3 regions of the Pectobacterium sp. 1950-15 genome follow, and region 3 is predicted to be linked to each of the others. Evidence: predicted binding sites of a transcription regulator. Region 3 holds the regulator's gene; each other region holds the start of a gene.
What was found. Region 3 encodes PurR, which represses purine synthesis genes. Its sites were predicted from a motif close to CANGCAAACGTTTGCNTG; they were not measured.
Positions count from the first base shown of each region.

Region 1: cvpA (colicin V production protein) is a predicted target of PurR. The motif match lies at 2,547-2,564, and genes of this name have one in related genera.
Region 2: tusA (sulfurtransferase TusA) is a predicted target of PurR. The motif match lies at 2,880-2,897, and genes of this name have one in related genera.

Region 1 covers NZ_JBBBQR010000003.1:101,833-106,084, forward strand. Annotated here, with positions in the region: gene accD (acetyl-CoA carboxylase, carboxyltransferase subunit beta) at 1-195, shown strand, start outside; gene folC (bifunctional tetrahydrofolate synthase/dihydrofolate synthase) at 301-1,569, shown strand; gene dedD (cell division protein DedD) at 1,559-2,320, shown strand; gene cvpA (colicin V production protein) at 2,638-3,138, shown strand; gene purF (amidophosphoribosyltransferase) at 3,160-4,252, shown strand, end outside.
Region 2 covers NZ_JBBBQR010000011.1:49,024-53,275, reverse strand. Annotated here, with positions in the region: gene WCT94_RS13590 (lysoplasmalogenase) at 1-54, shown strand, start outside; gene WCT94_RS13585 (zinc/cadmium/mercury/lead-transporting ATPase) at 149-2,512, shown strand; gene tusA (sulfurtransferase TusA) at 2,572-2,814, opposite strand; gene WCT94_RS13575 (7-cyano-7-deazaguanine/7-aminomethyl-7-deazaguanine transporter) at 3,031-3,708, shown strand; gene WCT94_RS13570 (DcrB family lipoprotein) at 3,895-4,252, shown strand, end outside.
Region 3 covers NZ_JBBBQR010000004.1:147,969-152,220, reverse strand. Annotated here, with positions in the region: gene WCT94_RS06455 (riboflavin synthase subunit alpha) at 1-262, shown strand, start outside; gene cfa (cyclopropane fatty acyl phospholipid synthase) at 323-1,474, opposite strand; gene purR (HTH-type transcriptional repressor PurR) at 1,674-2,699, opposite strand; gene cydH (cytochrome bd-I oxidase subunit CydH) at 3,103-3,192, shown strand; gene WCT94_RS06435 (C40 family peptidase) at 3,303-4,154, opposite strand.

The DNA of each region.
Region 1 (4,252 bases), on a different contig from region 3:
AAGCTGCCGCCGGGCTTCCAGCGCAGCGAATTCCTGATTGAGAAAGGAGCGATCGATATGATCGTTCGTCGTCCGGAAATGCGCTATAAGCTGGCCACTATTCTTGCCAAACTGACGAATCATCCAGAACCGGGCAACGATGACGTGGAAATCCGCAGCGATGCGCCGTCTGAATCATCACAGGATGACGCATAATTGACATGATGGGCTGGGCGTGTGGTACTCGACCACGTCGTTCTCGACCGAGTAGTAATGCGCACGCTCTGCCCGCAATGAACCGTAAGCCAGTGAACGGGACTCATGGATACACTTCAAACACCTCAAGCCACGTCACCTTTGGTCACGTGGCTTCATTATCTTGAGCACCTGCATGCTCAGGCCATTGATTTAGGTCTGGAGCGCGTTAAGCAGGTTGCTGAACATCTCCATTTGCTACAGCCTGCCCCAACGGTTTTCACCGTCGCGGGGACGAACGGCAAAGGAACCACCTGCTGTACGCTGGAATCCATTCTGCTGGCCGCCGGGCTGCGGGTTGGCGTGTACAGTTCTCCCCATCTTGTTCGCTATACCGAGCGGGTGCGTATTCAGGGCAAAGAATTGCCTGAAGCGCAACACACTCAGGCATTTGCGGATATCGAAGCGGGAAGAGGTGCGGTATCGCTCACCTATTTTGAATTCGGTACGCTGTCGGCGCTGCAACTCTTTAAGCAGGCGAATCTGGATGTCGTCATTCTGGAAGTGGGGCTTGGTGGGCGTCTGGATGCCACCAATATCGTGGATGCGGATGTCTCCGTCGTTACCAGCATTGCTATCGACCATACCGACTGGCTAGGTAACGATCGGGAAAGCATCGGTCGTGAGAAAGCCGGGATATTCCGACAGGGTAGACCTGCCGTTGTCGGCGAGCCGGATATGCCGGGAACGATTGCCGATGTTGCCGCTGAGAAAGGGGCGCTGTTGCGCCGTCGTGGTCGCGACTGGGACTATTCCGTTCAGCGAGAGACATGGAGCTGGCAGGATAAGCAGCGTGAGTTATCACGGCTGCCATTGCCCAATGTCCCGTTGGCCAATGCTGCCACGGCGCTGGCTGCGCTGCACTATTCGTCACTCAATGTGAGCGAAGACGCGATTCGACAGGGTTTACGGCACGCGATATTGCCCGGTCGTTTTCAGACGGTGCAGGAATCACCGCGATTGATTCTTGATGTTGCACACAATCCCCATGCGGCGGCGTATCTGGCAAACCGTTTGGCCGCGTTGCCGACCACCGGAAAAATACGGGCCGTCGTCGGCATGTTGTCGGATAAAGATATTGCCGGTACGCTGGCCCACTTAACGCCGTTGGTGGATGAGTGGTATTGCGCCCCGTTGGAAGGGCCGCGTGGTGCCACCGCGCAGCAGATTGCCGAGCACCTGACGCGCAGCCAATCGTTCCCTGATGTCGTGGCGGCCTGGCAGCAGGCGATGTCCGAGGCTGCGGAGCAGGATGTCGTCATTGTGTGTGGATCTTTTCATACGGTAGCGCATGTGATGGAAGCGCTGGATGAGGAGAAGGCGAATGGCGAGTAAATTTCAGAATCGCCTGGTGGGTACAGTCATTCTGGTCGCGCTGGGTGTGATCGTCTTACCCGGACTGCTGGATGGTAAGAAAAAGCACTATGAGGACGAGTTTGCGTCGATTCCGCTGATCCCTAAACCGGGTGATAGCAATGAGATGGAATCGCTGCCTGCTCTGAACCCGTCGCTGCCGAGTCAACCACCGGAAGGGGCGGAGGCGGCGATGCAGAACAGCCCGGAAGCCGAAGCGCCTGAGGCGAGGGCAGCGACAGCACCTGAAACCACAACGCAGACACCGCCATCATCCCATTCTGGCACGAATACACCAGCGATGACGGCACCGCCGGTTGTGGTTGAGCGTCCGCCGGTTCAGACCCCAGCGCCAGTGACGCCGAAGCCTCAGCCAAAACCTGAGGTGAAACCGGAAGTAAAACCGAAGCCTGAGCCTAAACCGGAACCCAAACCGGAACCCAAACCGGAAGTGAAGCCTGAAACACAGCCGGCGCAGCAAGCCCCTGTCGGACAGGCCTACATTGTGCAGCTTGGTGCGCTGAAAAATGCAGATAAGGTGAACGAGATTGTCGCCAAATTGCGTCTTTCCGGCTATCGCGCGTATACCGTGCCGTCAACGCCGGTTTCAGGAGAAATCACCCGTATTTACGTGGGGCCTGATGCGTCGAAGCAGAAGCTTGAGTCTTCACTGGGTGAGCTGAAACAGCTCAGCGGACTCAGTGGGCAGGTGCGTGCACATTCCGTTCGTTAAGGCTGTTAAACGTGAAAATAACGGGGTGGATTGTTTGTTGTCTGCCGCGTAATAAGTAGAAGAGGCAGGCTGCGGGGATGGGGCTCATAGGCGTGGTGCTTCGCCCCGCACTCGTTTTGAGTGGCCTGTTGTTGATTTTGTTATGCCGACAGTGAATAGAATCAGGCATAGCGAGTTGCTGGTTTTTTCGCCTGATTATCTATTGATGAAATCGGCGGAAATACGCTACGCAAACGTTTTCTTTTTCTGTTAGAATGCGCCGCGAACAGGATGACGTAGCGGCTTATCGGTAGCATCGTTCATTATTAGGATCGTTCATGGTTTGGGTTGATTACGTCATTATTGGCATCATCGGTTTTTCGGCTCTGGTTAGCCTGATCCGGGGGTTTGTTCGTGAAGCGCTGTCGTTAGTAACCTGGGGATGTGCTTTTTTTGTCGCCAGCCATTACTACGCGTACCTCGCGGTCTACTTCACCCGTTTTGATGATGAGCTGGTGCGTAACGGTATCGCGATTGCCATTCTGTTTGTTGCAACGTTGATTGTGGGGGCTATCGTCAACTATGCGATTAGTTCGCTGGTTGAACGTACCGGATTATCCGGCACCGATCGCGTTCTGGGCATCTGTTTTGGTGCGCTGCGCGGGGTGCTGATCGTTTCCGCACTGCTATTCTTTCTGGATACTTTCACCGGTTTTTCACAAAGTGATGACTGGAAGCAGTCCCAGTTAATCCCGCAGTTCAGTTATATTATCAGGTGGTTTTTTGACTACCTGCAAAGCACGTCAAGTTTCTTGCCGCAGCATTTACCGCTGCGGTAGCGCTGATGAGGAAAAGACACCATGTGCGGTATTGTCGGTATCGCCGGTTTTACACCGGTCAACCAGTCGATTTATGACGCGTTAACGGTGTTGCAACACCGTGGGCAGGATGCAGCGGGTATTGTGACCATCGATGCCTTTAATTGTTTTCGCCTGCGTAAGGCCAATGGCCTGGTGAAAGATGTGTTTGAAGCGCGGCACATGCAACGCTTACAGGGAAACATGGGGCTTGGTCATGTGCGTTATCCAACCGCGGGCAGTTCCAGCGCCTCGGAAGCACAGCCTTTCTATGTTAACTCTCCGTTCGGTATCACGTTGGCTCACAACGGTAACCTGACTAACGCCCATGAACTGCGTAAAAAGCTGTTCGAGCAGGAGCGCCGTCACGTTAACACCACGTCTGATTCTGAAATTCTGCTGAATATTTTTGCCAGAGAGCTGGACCGTTTCCAACATTACCCGCTGGAAGCCGATAATATTTTTGCGGCCGTTGCCGCGACGCACCAGCAAATTCGCGGTGCCTACGCCTGTGTTGGCATGATTATCGGTCACGGTATGGTGGCTTTCCGCGATCCTAACGGGATTCGCCCGCTGGTGATTGGTAAGCGCGATCTGGAAGATGGCCGTAGCGAATACATGGTGGCGTCAGAAAGTGTTGCGCTGGATACGCTGGGCTTTGAATTTTTACGCGATGTGGCGCCGGGAGAAGCGATCTACATTACGGAAAAAGGGCAGCTGTTTACCCGCCAGTGTGCGGAGAATCCAAAGAGCAACCCGTGTCTGTTCGAATATGTCTACTTCGCTCGCCCAGACTCTTTCATCGATAAAATCTCGGTCTACAGCGCACGCGTTCGCATGGGTCAGAAGCTCGGTGAAAAAATTGCGCGTCAGTGGGAAGATCTCGATATAGACGTCGTGATCCCGATTCCTGAGACCTCTTGTGATATCGCGCTGGAAATCGCGCGTATCATTAACAAACCATACCGTCAGGGGTTTGTGAAAAACCGCTATGTGGGCCGTACCTTTATCATGCCGGGGCAGCAGGCGCGTAAGAAATCGGTACGCCGTAAACTGAACGCCAACCGTGCTGAATTCCGTGACAAAAACGTGCTGC
Region 2 (4,252 bases), on a different contig from region 3:
GCAGCGGGCTATTTTGGCGGCCATTTCCTGATTGTCCGTTCCCTCTATTTCTAACGTTTACGCCGCTCACGAAAATCTGGCTAAGCGTTGAACAGCGGTGTAAAGTTCCTGATGAGAATGGCTATCACTAATCACCCAGGAGGAAGACATGCACTCTCATCAGCACCACAGCGCTGAGAAATCAGCCTGCTGCAATAACAGCGTTCACCACGCGCCACGCAGCACCGCACACAGCACCAAAAGCTGCTGCAACGAGCACGCGCAGCATTCGAACCACGCCGACCACAGCTGTTGTTCAACCAAACACACCTCTGACGCCGCAGTACAGAGCGTCTGCGGCACAGAGCAGCACTCGTCAGACAGCGGCGGCAGCGCGGATTCAGACGACCCCGACGGCGGAGACAGCGACAGGCCCCGATCCAACCAGCGTTTTAGCTGGAAAATCAGCGGGATGGATTGTCCCAGCTGCGCACGTAAAATCGAAAATGCAGTAAAAAATCTCACCGGAATTGAACAAGCCAAAGTGCTGTTCGCCACCGAAAAACTGGTTGTTGATGCCTACACCGACATTCGTCCTCAGGTTCAACATGCCGTCCAGCAAGCGGGCTTTACCTTGCAGGACACCGCACTCCCCGTCGTTCCCCCGAATACATCTACCGTGCGTCGTTTCGTGCACGAATATGGTTTCTTACTTCTTTTCACTTTGCTGGCTGCTGCAAGCTGGGGGCTTTCCCTGCTCAGCGAGCGTAGCGGGCAGATCGCGTTTATCGCGACCACGATTGTCGGATTGATGCCAATCCTGAAAAAAGCGATACAACTCATTCGCACAGGCACCCCCTTCGCGATTGAAACGCTGATGAGCGTGGCTTCCATCGGGGCACTCTTGATTGGTGCCACCACCGAAGCGACGGTCATTTTGCTGCTGTTTATGCTGGGCGAATATCTGGAGTCTTACGCGGCCAACCGCGCACGACGGGGCGTAACGGCACTGATGGCGCTGCTTCCCGAAGACGCCACGGCGATCGTCAACGGGCAACGGCGTCTCGTGCCTGTCGCCAGTCTGGTTCCCGGCGATGTGATTGAAGTCGCGCCCGGCGGACGTCTTCCCGCCGATGCGGAGCTTTTGAACAGCGATGCCAGCTTTGATGAAAGCGCCCTGACCGGCGAATCGGTACCCGTTGAGCGCACACCCGGTGAAAAAATTGCCGCTGGCAGCCTGTGTGTCGATCGGGTTGTGCAGTTGCGCGTGGTTTCACAGCCGGGCAACAGTGCGATCGACCGCATTCTGCAACTGATAGAAGAAGCGGAAGAACGCCGTGCGCCGATAGAACGCTTCCTCGATAAGTTCAGCCGCTATTACACGCCGGCCATCATGCTGCTGTCGCTGCTGGTAATTCTGGTGCCGCCGTTGCTGCTGGCACAGTCGTGGCAAGAGTGGATTTATCGCGGTCTGACGCTGCTGTTAATCGGCTGTCCGTGTGCGCTGGTGATCTCAACACCTGCGGCGATTACGTCCGGGCTGGCTGCCGCAACGCGCCGTGGGGCGCTCATTAAAGGCGGTGCGGCGCTGGAATCGCTGGGTAGTATCAAGACTATCGCGTTTGACAAGACGGGGACACTAACGGAAGGCAAGCCGCAGGTAACGGACGTGTTACCCGCCGCAGGCATTAGCGAAACGGCGCTGCTGACGCGCACCGCCGCCGTGGAATCCGGTTCACACCACCCACTTGCCAAAGCCATCGTCCAGCATGCGTTATCCAGCAGCACATTCCTGCCGCTGGCGGAAAACCGTAAAGCGCTAGCGGGCGTCGGGGTTGAAGGCACGATAGGCGGCAAGCGGATTCAGGTCAGTGCGCCGACTCGCGTTGCCCCCGATCTGCTCGATGCCGATTGGCCGCAACAGATTGACGCGCTGGAAAACGAAGGGAAAACCGTCGTAGTCGTACAAGAAGACGACAGGTTGCTGGGGTTGCTGGCACTCAGCGATACGCTACGCCACGATGCGCGTGAAGCGTTGGATGCCTTGCAGCAGTTGGGGATCCGTGGCGTGATGCTTACAGGCGATAATCCCCGCGCGGCAGCAGCGATTGCGGCAAGATTAGGGATCGATTACCGCGCCAGCTTGCTCCCTGCCGATAAGGTCACGGCGGTCAGCGATTTAAGCAAGCAGCATCCCGTGGCGATGGTCGGCGACGGTATCAACGATGCTCCGGCAATGAAAGCTGCAACGATCGGCATTGCGATGGGCAGCGGTACGGATGTCGCGCTGGAAACCGCCGATGCAGCCCTCACGCACAGCCGTCTGACCGGATTGGCTGCCATGATTAGCCTGTCGCGGGCCACACAGCGTAACATTCGTCAGAACATTACTATCGCGCTGGGGCTGAAAGCGGTCTTTCTGGTCACCAGCATTCTGGGTATTACCGGGCTGTGGCTGGCGGTGCTGGCCGATTCCGGCGCAACGGCGCTGGTCACCGCCAACGCGTTGCGGCTCTTGAGAAAACAGGACTAATCGCAGTCTACGGTGCGCGGTGCAACGCCGCGCACCTGCGGCTGGAAGTATGACGAGTATTACCCTTTGCGCAGCAGATACCGATAGGGAAGCTGTTCGGTCTCCTGTGCCAAAAGCTCATGCTCCATGAACACGCAAAAACCGGGAATATCGCGGGTGGTGGCCGGATCGTCGGCAATAATCAGCAGCGTTTGCCCGGTTTCCATCTGGCGTACCGTCTTACGCACCATCATTACAGGTTCAGGGCAACGCAGTCCCTGTGCATCAAGGGTTTTATCCGGATTGGTAAAGGGATCGGTCATCAACGTTCTCAGTACAGGAATCAAAAAACCGCCTTAGTTTACGCTGAGGATTTCCCGACGCAAGCGACGACAACGTTTGCGCAGAAAACAACCATCTTTTCCTGGCAAAACACATTGCATTAACGAAGCAATTGCGTATTATGCCGCCGCGTTGCAGCATAAATCTGCACGTTATCTCTTGGGTTCCCTAACCCCAATAACCAAAAAGGTCACATTATGTATCGTTTTACTCCCCAGCAGCGGCTTACGGCGCTGATCTGGCTATCGTTGTTCCATGTCCTGATCATTACGTCGAGTAATTATCTGGTTCAGCTCCCGGTCTTGATTTTCGGTTTCCATACCACCTGGGGCGCGTTTACCTTTCCGTTTATTTTTCTGGCTACTGACCTGACGGTACGGGTTTTCGGTGCACCGCTGGCGCGTCGTATCATTCTGACCGTAATGGTGCCTGCACTGGTGATTTCCTATCTGGTTTCATCGCTGTTTTATCAGGGATCGTGGCAGTCGTTCGAAGCATTAAGTCAGGTGAATATCGTCGTGGCACGTATCGCCTGCGCCAGTTTCATGGCCTATGTTTTGGGTCAGATTCTGGATGTTCACGTCTTCAATCGCCTGCGCCAAAATCGTGCATGGTGGGTCGCTCCAGCCGTGTCGACCGTGTTTGGTAATTTCAGCGATACGCTGGCCTTTTTCTTCATCGCGTTTTACCACAGCACCGATGCCTTCATGGCTGCAAACTGGGTCGAAATTGCGATGGTGGACTATGCCTTCAAACTGCTGATCAGCCTGGCATTCTTCCTGCCGATGTACGGCGTGATGCTGAACATGGTACTCAAACGTCTGAGCGAGCAAAAAGGCTCGGCCGACTACCGTTCCGTCAGCAGCCACCATTAATGCCAATCGGGCGGCTATTTACGCCGCCCTTTCCTCTTAAGTCACTCATCGTTTTGTAAAAATAACGCAGGTTCCCACAACGGTTTGCAACAACAAAATGCTTGTTTTTGCTATCTGAATAGGGTGCCATAGTGTTATTACCTGTTTCAAAAGATGACCTGTTCAAAAACGAGAGAAAGGGATCCCATGTCGAATGTAATCAAATACCTCGGTGTCGGCTTGCTTGTCGGCCTGCTTGCTGCCTGTGATGGCAAAACGGATGACGCCGCAAAAGCGGGCGCGCAAGATAAACCTGCCGCAGAAGCCAGCGCGGGTCAGAATATTGAATTAATGGAAGGCAAGATTGCGTTTACTCTGCCAGCCGATATGCGCGACCAGAGCGGAAAAGTGGGAACGCAGGCGAACAACATGCATGTTTACGCCAATGACAATGGACAGAAAGCGGTCATCGTAATTCTGGGCGACAACACCACGGAAGAACTGACCGTGCTGGCGCAGCGTCTGGAAGATCAGCAACGCACGCGTGACGCCAATCTTCAGGTCG
Region 3 (4,252 bases):
GGCAGACGAAGCGCTGATGAAATACGTGCTGCATAAAGGCTTCGTCGGGATTGATGGCATCAGCCTGACGGTAGGGGAAGTGACCCGCGGACGTTTCTGCGTACATTTAATTCCCGAAACGCTGAACCGCACTACGCTAGGGCAGAAACGTCTGGGCAATCGCATCAATATTGAAATCGATCCGCAGACACAGGCCGTAGTGGATACGGTCGAGCGCGTGTTGGCGAGTAAGCAGGCGAGTGACCTGGGCAAAGAAGAGTAGTTTTCGCGTTGCCTGTACTTGTAAACCGGACGAATAGCCTCGTCCGGTTTTTCTTTTCTGTCAGCGTGAAACGCGTAATCCACCCTCGATCCCATTCAGGCTGAACACGACTTGCCAGAGCTGGAGCGTTCTTGCTCTGAAAGCGCCGGCACAAAGGTTGAGATAGTAGCTGAACATCCGGCGGAAACGGACAGGGTAGCGTGTAGAAAGCTGTGGCCAGCTTTGCTGAAAGCGCGTATGCCACGCCATTAATGTGCGATCGTAATCGGCCCCGAAATTGTGCCAGTCCTCCATCACCATGTAAGGCTCACTCGCCTTCGCAATGTGCTGTATGGAGGGGATGCAGCCGTTGGGGAAGATGTATTTATGAATCCAGGGATCGACATGCGGATCGGTCTTATTGGCCCCGATGGTATGTAGCAGAAACAGCCCGTTAGGCTTTAGGTTACGCCGTACGACGCGAAAATAGCGGTCATAGTTGCGCGGCCCGACGTGTTCAAACATGCCAACCGATACCACGCGGTCAAATTGCCGATCGAGATCGCGGTAATCCTGTCGTTCAATGGTGACGTTCAGATTCTGACAGCGCTGCTGTGCCAGCACTTGCTGCTCTTTGGAAATGGTGATGCCATAAACCGAAACGCCGTAGTGACGCGCCGCGAACTCGGCAAGCCCACCCCAGCCGCAGCCGATATCCAGCAGCGTCATCTCCGATGTGAGCTGGAGCTTTTCGCAGATCATGGCGAGTTTATCTTCCTGCGCCTGTTCCAGCGTTTGTGCCTGTTTCCAATAAGCGCAGGAATATTGCATATAAGGATCCAGCATCAGGGTAAAGAGGTCATTACCTAAGTCGTAATGGGCTTTACCGACAACCTGAGCACGCCTGCGGGATTGCAAATTCGTGACGCGGGAGAGGGCGACCCTCGTGAGATCGTGCAGGCGACGGGGTAATTTAGCCTCCAGCCCCGCCCGCAGGACGCGATGGGAAAACATATCCAGCCGTTCACACTCCCACCAGCTATCCATGTAACTTTCTCCCAGTCCCAGCGATCCCTCGCGCATAACGCGTTTAAAAAAATCGGGATGGGTCACGCGGATGTCAAAAGGGCGGGGGCCGTTGATGGTGATATCCGCTGCATCCAACATGTCTTGCACGATGTGGAACCAGGGCGCGATATCGTCATCCCATTCTTCTGTATAAGGTAAACCCATCATGTCTCCTTAACTTTATGTAAAAGTATCGTAAAACATACTGGACAGCACTTATCGCAGCCGACGTATCGACTATCACCAGAGAAAATGAAACGCGGTATTAAATTTAGAACTACTTCAGCCAGCATACAAGGGAATTGGCTGAAGCAGGGAGGGAAAGCAGACAGGAATAAGAAAATTGTCTGTACAGAATTTGTGGCTAGCGGCGATAGTCGAGGTAAGGGCCGTCTGCGACCGAGCGGCGCTCAATCAGCGTCGGGTGTACTTCGATGACGTGCGCATCTTCCCGCTTACTGGTAATACGATCCAGCAACATCGCAAAGGCGGACTGCCCCAGACGCTCTTTCGGCTGATGGATGGTGGTCAACGCAGGCGTAAAGAAACGCGCGTGGCGCACATTGTCATAACCGATCACCGAAATATCTTGCGGCACGCGCAGACCCAGTTCGTCTGCCGCACAGATGGCGCCCATCGCCATAATGTCGCCACCGCAGAATACGGCCGTTGGCCGCTGTTTCTGCGCGAGAATTTGATGCATGGCTTTATAACCGGATTCCGGCTCAAAATCGCCCTGAACAACCCACTCTTCACGCACGGTGATATCGGCTTCTTTCAGCGCTTTTAAAAAGCCGAGGTAGCGTCCGCTGCCGGTGTTACGTTCTTGAATACCGGGAATGGCACCAATATCCCGATGGCCGCGTTCGATCAGGTAGCGGCCTGCCATATAACCGCCTTCAAAGGCGTTATCGATAATCGTATCGGTAAAATCGCTGTGCATCTGGCCCCAGTCCATCACGACCATTGGGATGCTGCGATAATCTTCCAGCATAGCCAACAGCTCAGGTGGATATTCGGCGCACATTACCAGCAGGCCGTCGACGCGTTTTTGCGCCAGCATGGAGAGATAAGCGCGCTGTTTACCGATGTCGTTATGCGAATTACACAGTACCAGCGTGTAGCCTTTGGCATAGCAGCTGTTTTCGACGGCTTCGATGATCTCAGCGAAATAGGGGGCTTCGCTGGATGTGGCCAGCAAACCGATTGATTTGGTGTGATTAACTTTGAGGCTGCGGGCGACGGCGCTGGGCGAATAGTGCAACTCTTTGATTGCCGCCCTGACGGCTGCCTTAGTCTCTTCGGCGACGAAACGTGTTTTATTGATCACGTGCGATACGGTTGTGGTAGAAACGCCAGCACGCTTTGCCACATCTTTAATCGTTGCCATCTAAAAATGACTCCTGAACTTACCTGTTACAGACGTAAGTATATTGTTAATCGTTTGCCTACGTTTAATGTTCTTCTTCTAAGCTAAAAAACAGGATTTCAGAAGGAGAATGCCGAATGTTATACCGAAGGGATCTGGGTTGACGTTTTTCGACTGATACGCAGCGCTTTCATAAACAGCGGATTGTGTCCGATTTATCATGAAAGGGAAAGGGCTAATTTATACTATTAGTGATGCATTCGTCCGAGATTTTTCACTGGAATTATGAAAGAATCGTAATAACCCTATTATTTGTAGATTTAATTGCCTAAATGGGTTCGGCTGTGAATGGCGGTGTCTTTTTTCAGATGACGCTTTCAGGTGAAATTTTCAGCTAAATTTATTCGCTAATAAGGAGTGGTTTATGGATACAGATCTGAAGATGTCTTTGCTGACAACCGTTGGCTCGTTGGCTGTCATCATCGCGTTTAGTTTTATTGCGGTGCTGAACTAACCGAACGGTGTCTTTGCACCGGTGAGGTATTCGGACACGTTTATGCTGCATAAACGTGTCCGAGTCGCTGTTCTTCACATCGTTTTTCTTTACTACGTACAACCTGTCTTTTAACGAATTGTCTGCGGTGTGACCACGCGACGCGCGCCAACGTAGTGTTCCTGCCAATAATCTTCACTCAGCTTGCTGATTCGAATATCTGAACCTGTACGCGGAGACTGGATAAATTTCCCTTCTCCCAGATAAACCCCGACGTGATCGGCCGCGCCACGATTATTGATGCGGAAGAACACCAGATCGCCGCTTTCCAGTTCGCTCTTTTTAATCGGAGCGGCATCACGTAGGTGATACATTTCGTTAGCAGTGCGTGGAATTTGGATCTTAACGACATCTTTATACGCATAATAGACCAGTCCACTGCAGTCGAATCCGGTAAAAGGAGATGAGCCGCCCCAGTGGTAAGGCTTGCCTATTTGGCTCATCAGCTTATTCATTGCTGTCGTTTTGGCATGTTGATAACGTTTTTTATGCGCTGCGCTCAGTGCCATTCCTTTTTCAGTGGGCGCTGGATTTTTATCCGTTTTTCCCTTGAGCGCGGTTTTCTTCAGCCCGGTTTTGACTCTGGCCTGTGCCGTTGTCTGTTTATCTTCTTCAGGCTTCAGCTTTTTGAGATTTTTTTTCACTAGCGCGGGCGTGCTACTTTGCGTCCGGGACGGCTTTTTTTCTGTTGATTTGTTCGCGCTGCGGGGTTTGGTTTTGGTGCTAGCTGCGGTAGGTTCTGGTTTTTTGCTTTTGATCGGTGTTGGTGATTTGGCATTACCCTTTGTCTGACGGCTTTTCTTATTGGTTTCTTCAGCGGTGCTTTTCTTCGGCGCTGAATGCGGGGTATGCGGCGCAGCCTGAACGACATTCAGGGATAGATTGCTGAAAAATAATATAAAAAGAGTAATAAACAAGCGCATAATAAAAGTGACCGAACATAATCCTTAACTCGCTCAATCCGCACAGTATTCCTGAAAACGGCGGCATAAAAAAGTGGGCATGGCCGCTTTATTCATAC